4 regions of the Massilia sp. BAP21 genome follow, and region 4 is predicted to be linked to each of the others. Evidence: predicted binding sites of a transcription regulator. Region 4 holds the regulator's gene; each other region holds the start of a gene.

Region 1 (2,201 bases), 2.1 Mb from region 4:
CGCGGTCGGTTTCCCAGGTGTTCAGCACCTTGCCGCGCAGCGGCAAAATCGCCTGGTATTCCTTGTCGCGGCCCATTTTTGCGGAACCGCCGGCCGAATCGCCCTCGACCAGGAACAGTTCGTTGCGGGTCAGGTCGGTCGATTCGCAATCGGTCAGCTTACCCGGCAACACGGCCACGCCCGAGGACTTCTTCTTCTCGACCTTTTGCAGCGAACGCATGCGCGATTGCGCCTGCTTGATGACCAGGTCGGCCAGTTTCTTGCCGTATTCGACGTGTTGGTTCAGCCAGAGTTCGAGCGGCGGCTTGGTGAAGGTGGAGACCAGTTTCACCGCATCGCGCGAGTTCAGGCGTTCCTTGGTCTGGCCCTGGAATTGCGGGTCCAGCACCTTGGCCGAGAGCACGAACGAGACGCGCGCGAACACGTCTTCCGGCAGCAGTTTCACGCCTTTCGGCAGCAGGCCGTGCAGTTCCACGAAACCCTTCACGGCGCCGAACAGGCCGTCGCGCAGGCCGGACTCGTGCGAGCCGCCGCTTGGCGTCGGGATCAGGTTGACGTAGGACTCGCGCACCACGCTGCCTTCCTCGTTCCAGGCCACGACCCAGGCCGCGCCTTCGCCTTCGGCAAAGCTTTCGTCGCCAGCCGGAGCATATTGCGCGCCTTCGAACAGCGGGATCAGGGTCTGGCCGCTGGAACCCTGCGCCAGCGCTTCGGTCAGGTAGCCGCGCAGGCCTTCGTCGTAGCGCCAGGTCTGGACGTCGCCGGTCTTGGCGTTGGTGAGGGTGACGGTGACGCCCGGCAGCAACACCGCCTTAGAGCGCAGCAGGCGCACCAGTTCGGCCATCGGGATGTTCGGCGAATCGAAGTATTTCGGGTCGGGCCAGGCGGTGACGCGGGTGCCGTTCTTCTTGCCGCCGCGCTCGAACGGCGCGGAGCTGAGGGGCTCGACCACGTCGCCGTTTTCGAAGACCAGGCGGTGCACGCCGTTGCCATCATCGGTCTTGCGCCAGACGTTGATTTCCAGGCGCGTGGAAAGCGCATTCGTGACCGAGACGCCAACGCCGTGCAGGCCGCCCGAGAAGGCATAGGCGCCGCCCGAGCCCTTGTCGAACTTGCCGCCGGCGTGCAGGCGCGTGAAGACGATCTCGACCGTGGAGACGCCTTCTTCCGGGTGGATGCCGACCGGGATGCCGCGGCCGTCGTCTTCGACCGTGACGGAACCATCGACGTTCAGGGTAACGCCGATGTTGTTGCAGTAACCGCCCAGCGCCTCGTCCGAGGCGTTGTCGATCACCTCCTGGATGATGTGCAGCGGGTTCTCGGTCCGGGTGTACATGCCCGGACGCTGCTTCACGGGTTCGAGCCCCTTCAGGACGCGGATGGATGATTCGCTGTAATCGGGTGCGGGTTTCTTGGTTGCCATGCTGATGTGTGTTTTTTGAAATTCCTGCGCATTCTATCTTGTCGGCAGGCAAAAATAGGAGCCGTGCGGCCGAATCTCCTTGTCAACGTTGTGGAACGTGACTAGATTGATACGCAAGCCTGCCAGCATATAGGGGCTTCGAGAAATCGTGGAAAGGAAAGCGCTGGTCAAGACCGATACTGTACATGCATACAGTATTATAGTGCAAGGGGCGGGGGAGAGGCCGACCGCACCGCAGCGCACAACAGGCATTGTCTGCGGTGCCGGATGATCATCATGCAAGCAAAGAAAACCCCGACCGCCGTGCGCCTGCTCGGCTTTGCACCGGCGGATGCCTCCGCCATCACCTCCTTGCTGGCCGAAGCGCCGCCTTGCGGGCCGAACTATGCCTGCCTGCACGAGGACAGCCTGCAGGAACCCGATGTCTACCTGGCCGACGGCGACAACGCCTGCGCCATGCTGCGCCTGGCCGGCATGCGCAGCACGCCGCTGGCCCTGCAGGTCGGCGGCGCCGAGCGCGGCAATGGCTGGACGCGGGTCGAGCGTCCGCTCGAGGCGGCGTCCCTGCATGCGATGCTGGCGCGGCTGGTGGCCGAGCGCCGCCGCGTCCTCGAAAGCCAGTGCGCCTGCGGCGAAGCACCCCTGCCGGAACGGCGCCGGCGCCAGCGCGGCATCGACGGCCTGGCCATCGACGGCGAAGCCCTGCGCCAACCGCCGCACGACGGCAAGGTCTTGATCGTCGACGGCGGCGGCGCCTTCCGCGACCATCTGGCCCAAC
Region 2 (2,201 bases), 1.2 Mb from region 4:
CGGTGCATCCCAGCCCTGGCGCAGCAATTCATTGCTGCTGGCCGGCGTAAAGGCCTGCGACTGCAGCGCCTCTTCCATTTTTTCAGGCGCGAAATCCCAGTTGGTGGGCAGGCGGTAAATCTGAAGATTCTTGAACCACATAGTTGCTTTCTGTTGTCTCAGTATTTCAGGGGAACGACATTCTACACGCTGAAGCTGGCCTATTTTCGGCTGGCAACAGAGGGTTTTTCAATGTGTTGCGTGTTCGTCAAACAGGCTGAGCTGCTCGACATTTTCTGTTTCGCCAAGGCGTACACCCACGCCCAGCAGGCGCACCGGGCGGCTGGCGCGGGCCCAGCCGATTTCCATCAGCCGGGCAAAGGTCGGCAGGTGTGGCGTGTAACCGACACACTCCACCGTGGTCTGCTGGAAGTCCGAAAACTTGATCTTCACGAACAGCTTGTTGATGAATTTTTCGGCAGCGTTGCGCTTGATGCGGCCCAGCAGGTGTTCGTGCAGGTCGGGCAACAACGCCAGGCAGCCCGCCAAATCCGGGATATCGGGCGTGTAGGTTTCCTCGGTGCTGATCGACTTGCGCTCGCGCTCGGGGCTCACTTCGCGGTAATCGATGCCGCGGCACAAATCGTGCAGGCGCGCACCGAAGCTGCCGAAGTGCTCCTGCAGCTTTTGCAGGCTCCAGGTGCGCAAATCGGCGCAGGTCTGCAGGCCCAAGTTGTTCATCTTGGCAGCGGTGACCTTGCCAACGCCGTGCAATTTCTTCACCGGCAGCGCGGCGACAAAGGCATCCACCTCGTCCGGGCGCACCAGGAACAGGCCGTCGGGCTTGTTCCAGTCACTGGCGATCTTCGCCACAAACTTGTTCGGCGCCACCCCGGCCGAGGCGGTGATGCCAACGGTCTCGAAAATACGGCGCCGGATTTCCTGGGCGATCAGGGTCGCGCTGTTCTTGCAGTGCGGCGAGTTGGTCACGTCCAGGTAGGCTTCGTCCAGCGACAGCGGTTCGACGAGGTCCGTGTAGTCGCGGTAGATGTCCATGATCTGCCTGGAGGCGATGCGGTACTTTTCCATCGCAGGCGGAATGATCAGCAAGTCCGGGCACAGCTTGACGGCCTGGGCCGTGGCCATGGCCGAGTGGATGCCGTAGCGCCGCGCCTCGTAATTGCAGGTCGCCACCACGCCGCGTTGATCCTGGCGCCCACCGACGGCCAGCGGCCGGCCGCGCAAGGACGGATCGTCGCGCATCTCGACCGACGCGTAGAAGCAGTCGCAGTCGCAATGGATGATTTTACGTGCGGGGGCGTTCACTCGGGCGGCGGCGGAGGCCGACTACTGTCATTCCATACAGTATCTCGTCAATTCGGGATTGGTGCAAGGTCCGAAGGTGTTTCGTGGATGGGATTCGATGCGGGGGCCACAGACATCGACCGTACGGTGGGCACCCCGTGCCCACGCGGAATGTGGCACCGTGTTGGCTGCAGTGCTCGCCCCAAACCATGAAGATCGTTGACGTCTCCAAGAGAGCAGCCGCTAACACCTCTCTTTTGGATACTCATCAACATGCCACCGCTACCACTATCACGCCAGCCGCCGATGACGCATCGTTCCGCGTGGGCACTTCGGTCGAGAGGCCCCCACCGTACGGTTGCGGCCGCATGTCACCGAAACGTACGTGGTACATCCCAATAAAAAAGACGCGCGGCAAGCCGCGCGTCTTTCACCCTTGGTACTCGACTGTTTTACGGAAACTTACCAACCCAACTTCAGCGTGTACTTGCCGTTGGTCGCACCCGTACCGCCGCTGTAGTACTTGACGCGCACATACCGTGCGGCGGTGGCGCTGGTGGTGTTGGCCACCGAAGCGGTGTCGGTCGCGCCGGCGCCGTTTTCGCTCAGCGCCAGCTGGGTGCCGGAGCTGTTGTAGATGTACACGTCGTAGTCGGCGGTCGACGAACCCGGCGTCATGGTCGCGGTGAGGGTTTTACCGGCCGGCAGCTGGACCACGAAGTAGTCGCTGTCGGTGCTGGAACCCATGTTGCCGGTCACGGTCGTGTTGGCGGTGCTGACGACGTCGGCGGTGGCGATCGTGTTGTTCGATTCGCTTTCGGCGATCGTCGGGCCGGTCGGCGTGGTGCCGCCGCCGGAGGTAGCCGAAGCCACGGCCGCTGCCGCGTCGACGATACCCGTGCCGCAACCCGAGCAGG
Region 3 (2,201 bases), 680 kb from region 4:
CAGCTTGCCGCTGCCGGAGCAGGCGTCGCAAATGTCTTCGCCGGCGCCGGGCGTGCCGGGAGCGGCTTCGTCGCCGGGGTTCAGGTCCGGTTGCGGTGTCGTGTTCATCGCTGCCTCGCTGGTAGTGGAATGGGGATCAACGCAGCCATTCTAGGCGCCTTGTACGGACAGCGGCGCTACGCTGCCGTTTGGCATGCCTACACAACTTTATGCAGTCGAATACGAGAATGACATTGACTTTGGCCATGAGTGAACAATACTCGTTACGCAAGCAAAGATACCAAGCAATGTCCGATGATCAGCCACGACAGCCCGGGGGAACGATGAAGCAGGCTCCAGCCATCCTGCGCAGCATGGTCGCAGAAGAACGTACCGATATGCACCAGCGCGCGATCGTGGACGACGGCATCGCCGTGCAGTGCAGCGCCAACACCATGTCTGCCGTCGAATACCTGCGCTCGCGCGATATCGCCCGCACGGTCATCGAACGCGTGCTGCTCGAACCCGCCCGGCGCCGTTCTCGCCAGTAAAGTTGCTCTACAGTTCGGATTTAGATTGCAAACAAAGCAATTTTGTGGATTTCGGGTAAGCCCGGTTATACACAAAAATTTCTTTTTCGTAATTCCGACGGGTTTTCTTCCCAGAGTGCGCAAATGCGTGCAAGTCATTGATTTTACGTGGCTTCGGCTTTGCCTCCGGTTTGGGCATTTTGTTGAAAGCCGCATTCCGACACGCTTTCGCGATGTCAAGCCCCGCGTTTTCCACAAAGTTATTCACAAAGTTTGTGGATATCCAGAAAACCCGTTTGTTTCCGAAGACTTAGCACACACTCTTCGCAAGCCGTTTGAAGTGGCTCTAATGCGAACGCAGCCTTTTTACGACAACTTCGTCGGCTGCGTAGCGAAAATGCACTTGCGCACGCTTACTGGACAGATATACAGTTGCGCTGGTTCATCATCGCCATCGCTTCCATGACTGCCGCCGCCACCGATCCGTCCCTCGATGCCACCATCGACGACCCCTTTGCCAGCCTGAATCCCGACCAGCGCGCTGCGGTCGAGCACGACATCGGCGTGGCAGCCCCGCGCCCCTTGCTGGTGGTGGCCGGCGCCGGGTCCGGCAAGACGAACACGCTGGCGCACCGCGTCGCGCGCCTGATCCTGAGCGGCGCCGACCCGCAGCGCATCCTGCTGCTGACCTTTTCGCGGCGCGCCGCCAACGAGATGAGCCAGCGCGCCGGCAATGTGCTGCAGCGAATCATCGGCGGCAGCAACGGGACCGTCACGCTGCCCTGGGCCGGCACCTTCCACGGCATCGGCGCGCGCCTGCTGCGCGAGTTCGCCAGGCGCATCGGCCTGGACGAATCCTTCACCATCCACGACCGCGGCGATTCCGAAGACCTGATGGGCATGGTGCGCCACGAGATCGGACTGACCGGCACCCAGAAGCGCTTTCCGCTGAAGGGCACCTGCCTGGCGATCTATTCGCGGGTGGTGAATTCGCGCGAGCCGCTCGACCTGGTCCTGCAGGGCATGTTTCCCTGGTGCGCGGAATGGGAAGGCGACCTGAAGCGCCTGTTCGGCGCCTACGTCGACGCCAAGCAGGAGCAGAACGTGCTCGACTACGACGATCTGCTGCTGTTCTGGGCGGAAATGGCGTCCGACCCGGAACTGGGGCCGGAGCTCGGCGCCCTGTTCGACCACATCCTGGTCGACGAATACCAGGACACGAACCGCCTGCAATCAAGCATCATCACCGGCATGAAGCCCGACGGGCAGGGCGTGATGGTGGTCGGCGACGATGCCCAGTCGATCTATTCCTTCCGCGGCGCCACCGTGCGCAACATCCTCGACTTCCCGACGCAGTTTTCGCAGCCCGCCGCCATGATCACGCTCGAGCGCAACTACCGCTCCACGCAGCCGATCCTGGACGCCTCGAACGCCGTGATCGCCGCCGCGCTCGAGCGCCACGCCAAGACCCTGTGGACCGACAAGGCCGCGACTGCCTTGCCGCAATTGATCCTGATTCCTGACGAAGCCGAGCAGGCGCGCTGGGTCTGCAATCGCATTCTCGAGCACCGCGAAGCCGGCATCAAGCTTACCCAGCAAGCCGTGCTGTTCCGCGCCGCCAGCCACAGTGCGGCGCTGGAACTCGAACTCATGCGCCGGAATATCCCCTTCGTGAAATTCGGCGGCCTGAAG
Region 4 (2,201 bases):
TATTTCGAACTCCACCAGCCTTGCCACCCCTGCCTCGACCTGCTGCGAACTGTGCAGCAGGATTGCCGAAACGATCGGCACGCCGGCCGGGGTATAGCGCAGTACGTCGCGTTCAGCGATGGTGGCGACGACTTGTAGCTGGTTCACTTCACTTCGGGCTCACGCCCGTTCACGAATCCTGGGGAAAGAATTTAGGCAGCAGCAGCTGGGGCAGCAGCAGCCGCTGGGGCTTCTGCGCGGTGGCTCTTGGCTGCGTCTTCGCGCTGGACCGACTTCATCATTGGCGATGGAGCGGTTTCAGCTTTCTTCATCTTCACGGTCAGGTGACGCAGCACGGCATCATTGAACTTGAATGCGGTTTCCAGCTCGACCAGGGTCTCGTTGTCGCATTCGATGTTCATGCAGATGTAGTGTGCCTTCGGCAGCTTCTGGATCTGGTAAGCCATCTGGCGACGGCCCCAGTCTTCCACGCGATGGATGTTACCGCCGCGCGCGGTGACGCTGGCCTTGTAACGCTCGATCATCGCCGGGACTTGCTCGCTTTGGTCCGGGTGGACGATAAAAACGATTTCATAATGACGCATGCAACACTCCTTGAGGACGTTTAAACAAATGCCCACCTCGGCGTCAAGACGAGTGTGGGAAGGGAAAGCCGGCAATTATAACGCGAAGCCGGCGGCATGGCAATCGCGGGGGTTTGTACCGCTCTTGCGACAACCCGGCAAGCGAAAAGTGGGATTTATTTGCATTTACCCTTGCATTATGCGAAGCACTGTACAAAAATACAGTCTGAATCGATAACCAGTGGTATACCCATGCTCAAGCTCACTGCAAGGCAAGAACAGATCCTCAACCTGATCAAGGAAGCGATCGACAACACCGGCTTCCCGCCGACCCGCGCCGAGATCGCGAAGGAATTGGGCTTCAAGTCGGCCAACGCGGCCGAGGAGCACCTGCAAGCCCTGGCGCGTAAAGGCGCGATCGAGATCGTGTCGGGCACCTCGCGCGGCATCCGCCTGATCGGCGCCTCCAGCGAACCGGCGCTGCCGGTCATCCCGCCTGCCCTGCTGATGTCGCTGCCGCTCGTCGGCCGCGTGGCGGCGGGTTCCCCTATCCTGGCGCAGGAACACGTGGAAGCGACCTACAACGTCGACCCGGCCATGTTCGCGGCCCGTCCCGACTTCTTGCTGAAGGTGCGCGGCTGGTCGATGCGCGACGCCGGCATCATGGATGGCGACTTCCTGGCCGTGAAAAAGGTCGACAGCGCCAAGAACGGCCAGATCGTCGTTGCGCGCCTGGGCGAGGATGTGACGGTGAAGCGCTACCGCAAGACGGGCGAACTGATCGAGCTGCTGCCGGAAAATCCGGACTTCAAGGTGATCCAGGTTGCGCCGGGCGACGAGTTCGCGCTGGAAGGCCTGGCGGTGGGCTTGATGCGCAGCTGGCACTGATTTTGTGCTGACGTAGAAAAGGCCGCTGACGCGGCCTTTTTGCTTTTCGTAGGGTGGGCTCTCGAGCCCACGCGGTAGAACGCTTAATCAGTCGAAACACCTTGCGTCGCACCGTACGGCAATCCTGACGGGATTTTGTTCGACATGCAGGTGTCGTACCGCGTGGGCTCAAGAGCCCACCCTACAAAAGCGTTACTTGCGCTTGCTCGAGATCGAATCTTCCTTCGGCGCCTTGTTCACGATCGCATTGTGCTCGGCGATATAGGCCTCGGTCGCCGAACGCCACACCGCCACGTCCGCCAGCGTCATCTTGGCGCCGACCTTGGCTTCTTCCGACACGTTCTCCTGCACCTGCGCCAGGTGGGCCTTGGCCTTTTCCATCTCGGTCGCGTTCATCAGCTTGGCCACATCGGCCGGAATCCGGTTCGACAGGGGCGACACCGCATTCAGGTTCTGCACGAAGCCGTTGTAGCAATCCTGCCATTTGTTGATCGCATTCGCGACCCGGTCGATCTCGTCGCTCTGCTTCGAGATCGGTGGCACGCGCGGCGCCGGGCAGTGGAACTTGCCGGACTTCAGGTCTTCGCCATCGTACTTCGACACCCAGTAATCGATGTCGGCACGGCGCGCGACGCGCTGCTGCATGATCACCAGCGAATCCGCAGCCACCTTGTTGCCCTTGGCCGCTGCCTTGGTGAACCACGCCGTGGCCTTGGCCTCGTCGACCTCGCCCGCTTCGCCATACCAGTA

Evidence for each region. The regulator LexA, encoded in region 4, represses DNA repair genes until DNA is damaged. The targets are predictions, from matches to a motif close to ACTGTATNNNNATACAGT.
Region 1: ACWYRN_RS11865 (DNA topoisomerase IV subunit B) is a predicted target of LexA. The motif match lies at 1,602-1,619, and genes of this name have one in related genera.
Region 2: dinB (DNA polymerase IV) is a predicted target of LexA. The motif match lies at 1,329-1,346, and genes of this name have one in related genera.
Region 3: ACWYRN_RS24680 (ATP-dependent helicase) is a predicted target of LexA. The motif match lies at 925-942, and genes of this name have one in related genera.

The regions. Positions count from the first base shown of each region.
Region 1 is NZ_CM173596.1:2,684,351-2,686,551, forward strand. It holds gene ACWYRN_RS11865 (DNA topoisomerase IV subunit B) at 1-1,423, opposite strand, end outside; gene ACWYRN_RS11870 (response regulator) at 1,700-2,201, shown strand, end outside.
Region 2 is NZ_CM173596.1:1,787,070-1,789,270, forward strand. It holds gene ACWYRN_RS07810 (recombination-associated protein RdgC) at 1-141, opposite strand, end outside; gene dinB (DNA polymerase IV) at 229-1,305, opposite strand; gene ACWYRN_RS07820 (S8 family peptidase) at 1,747-2,201, opposite strand, start outside.
Region 3 is NZ_CM173596.1:5,670,207-5,672,407, reverse strand. It holds gene ACWYRN_RS24690 (hypothetical protein) at 1-108, opposite strand, end outside; gene ACWYRN_RS24685 (hypothetical protein) at 324-530, shown strand; gene ACWYRN_RS24680 (ATP-dependent helicase) at 972-2,201, shown strand, end outside.
Region 4 is NZ_CM173596.1:539,124-541,324, forward strand. It holds gene priB (primosomal replication protein N) at 1-147, opposite strand, end outside; gene rpsF (30S ribosomal protein S6) at 192-584, opposite strand; gene lexA (transcriptional repressor LexA) at 816-1,451, shown strand; gene ACWYRN_RS02415 (tetratricopeptide repeat protein) at 1,644-2,201, opposite strand, start outside.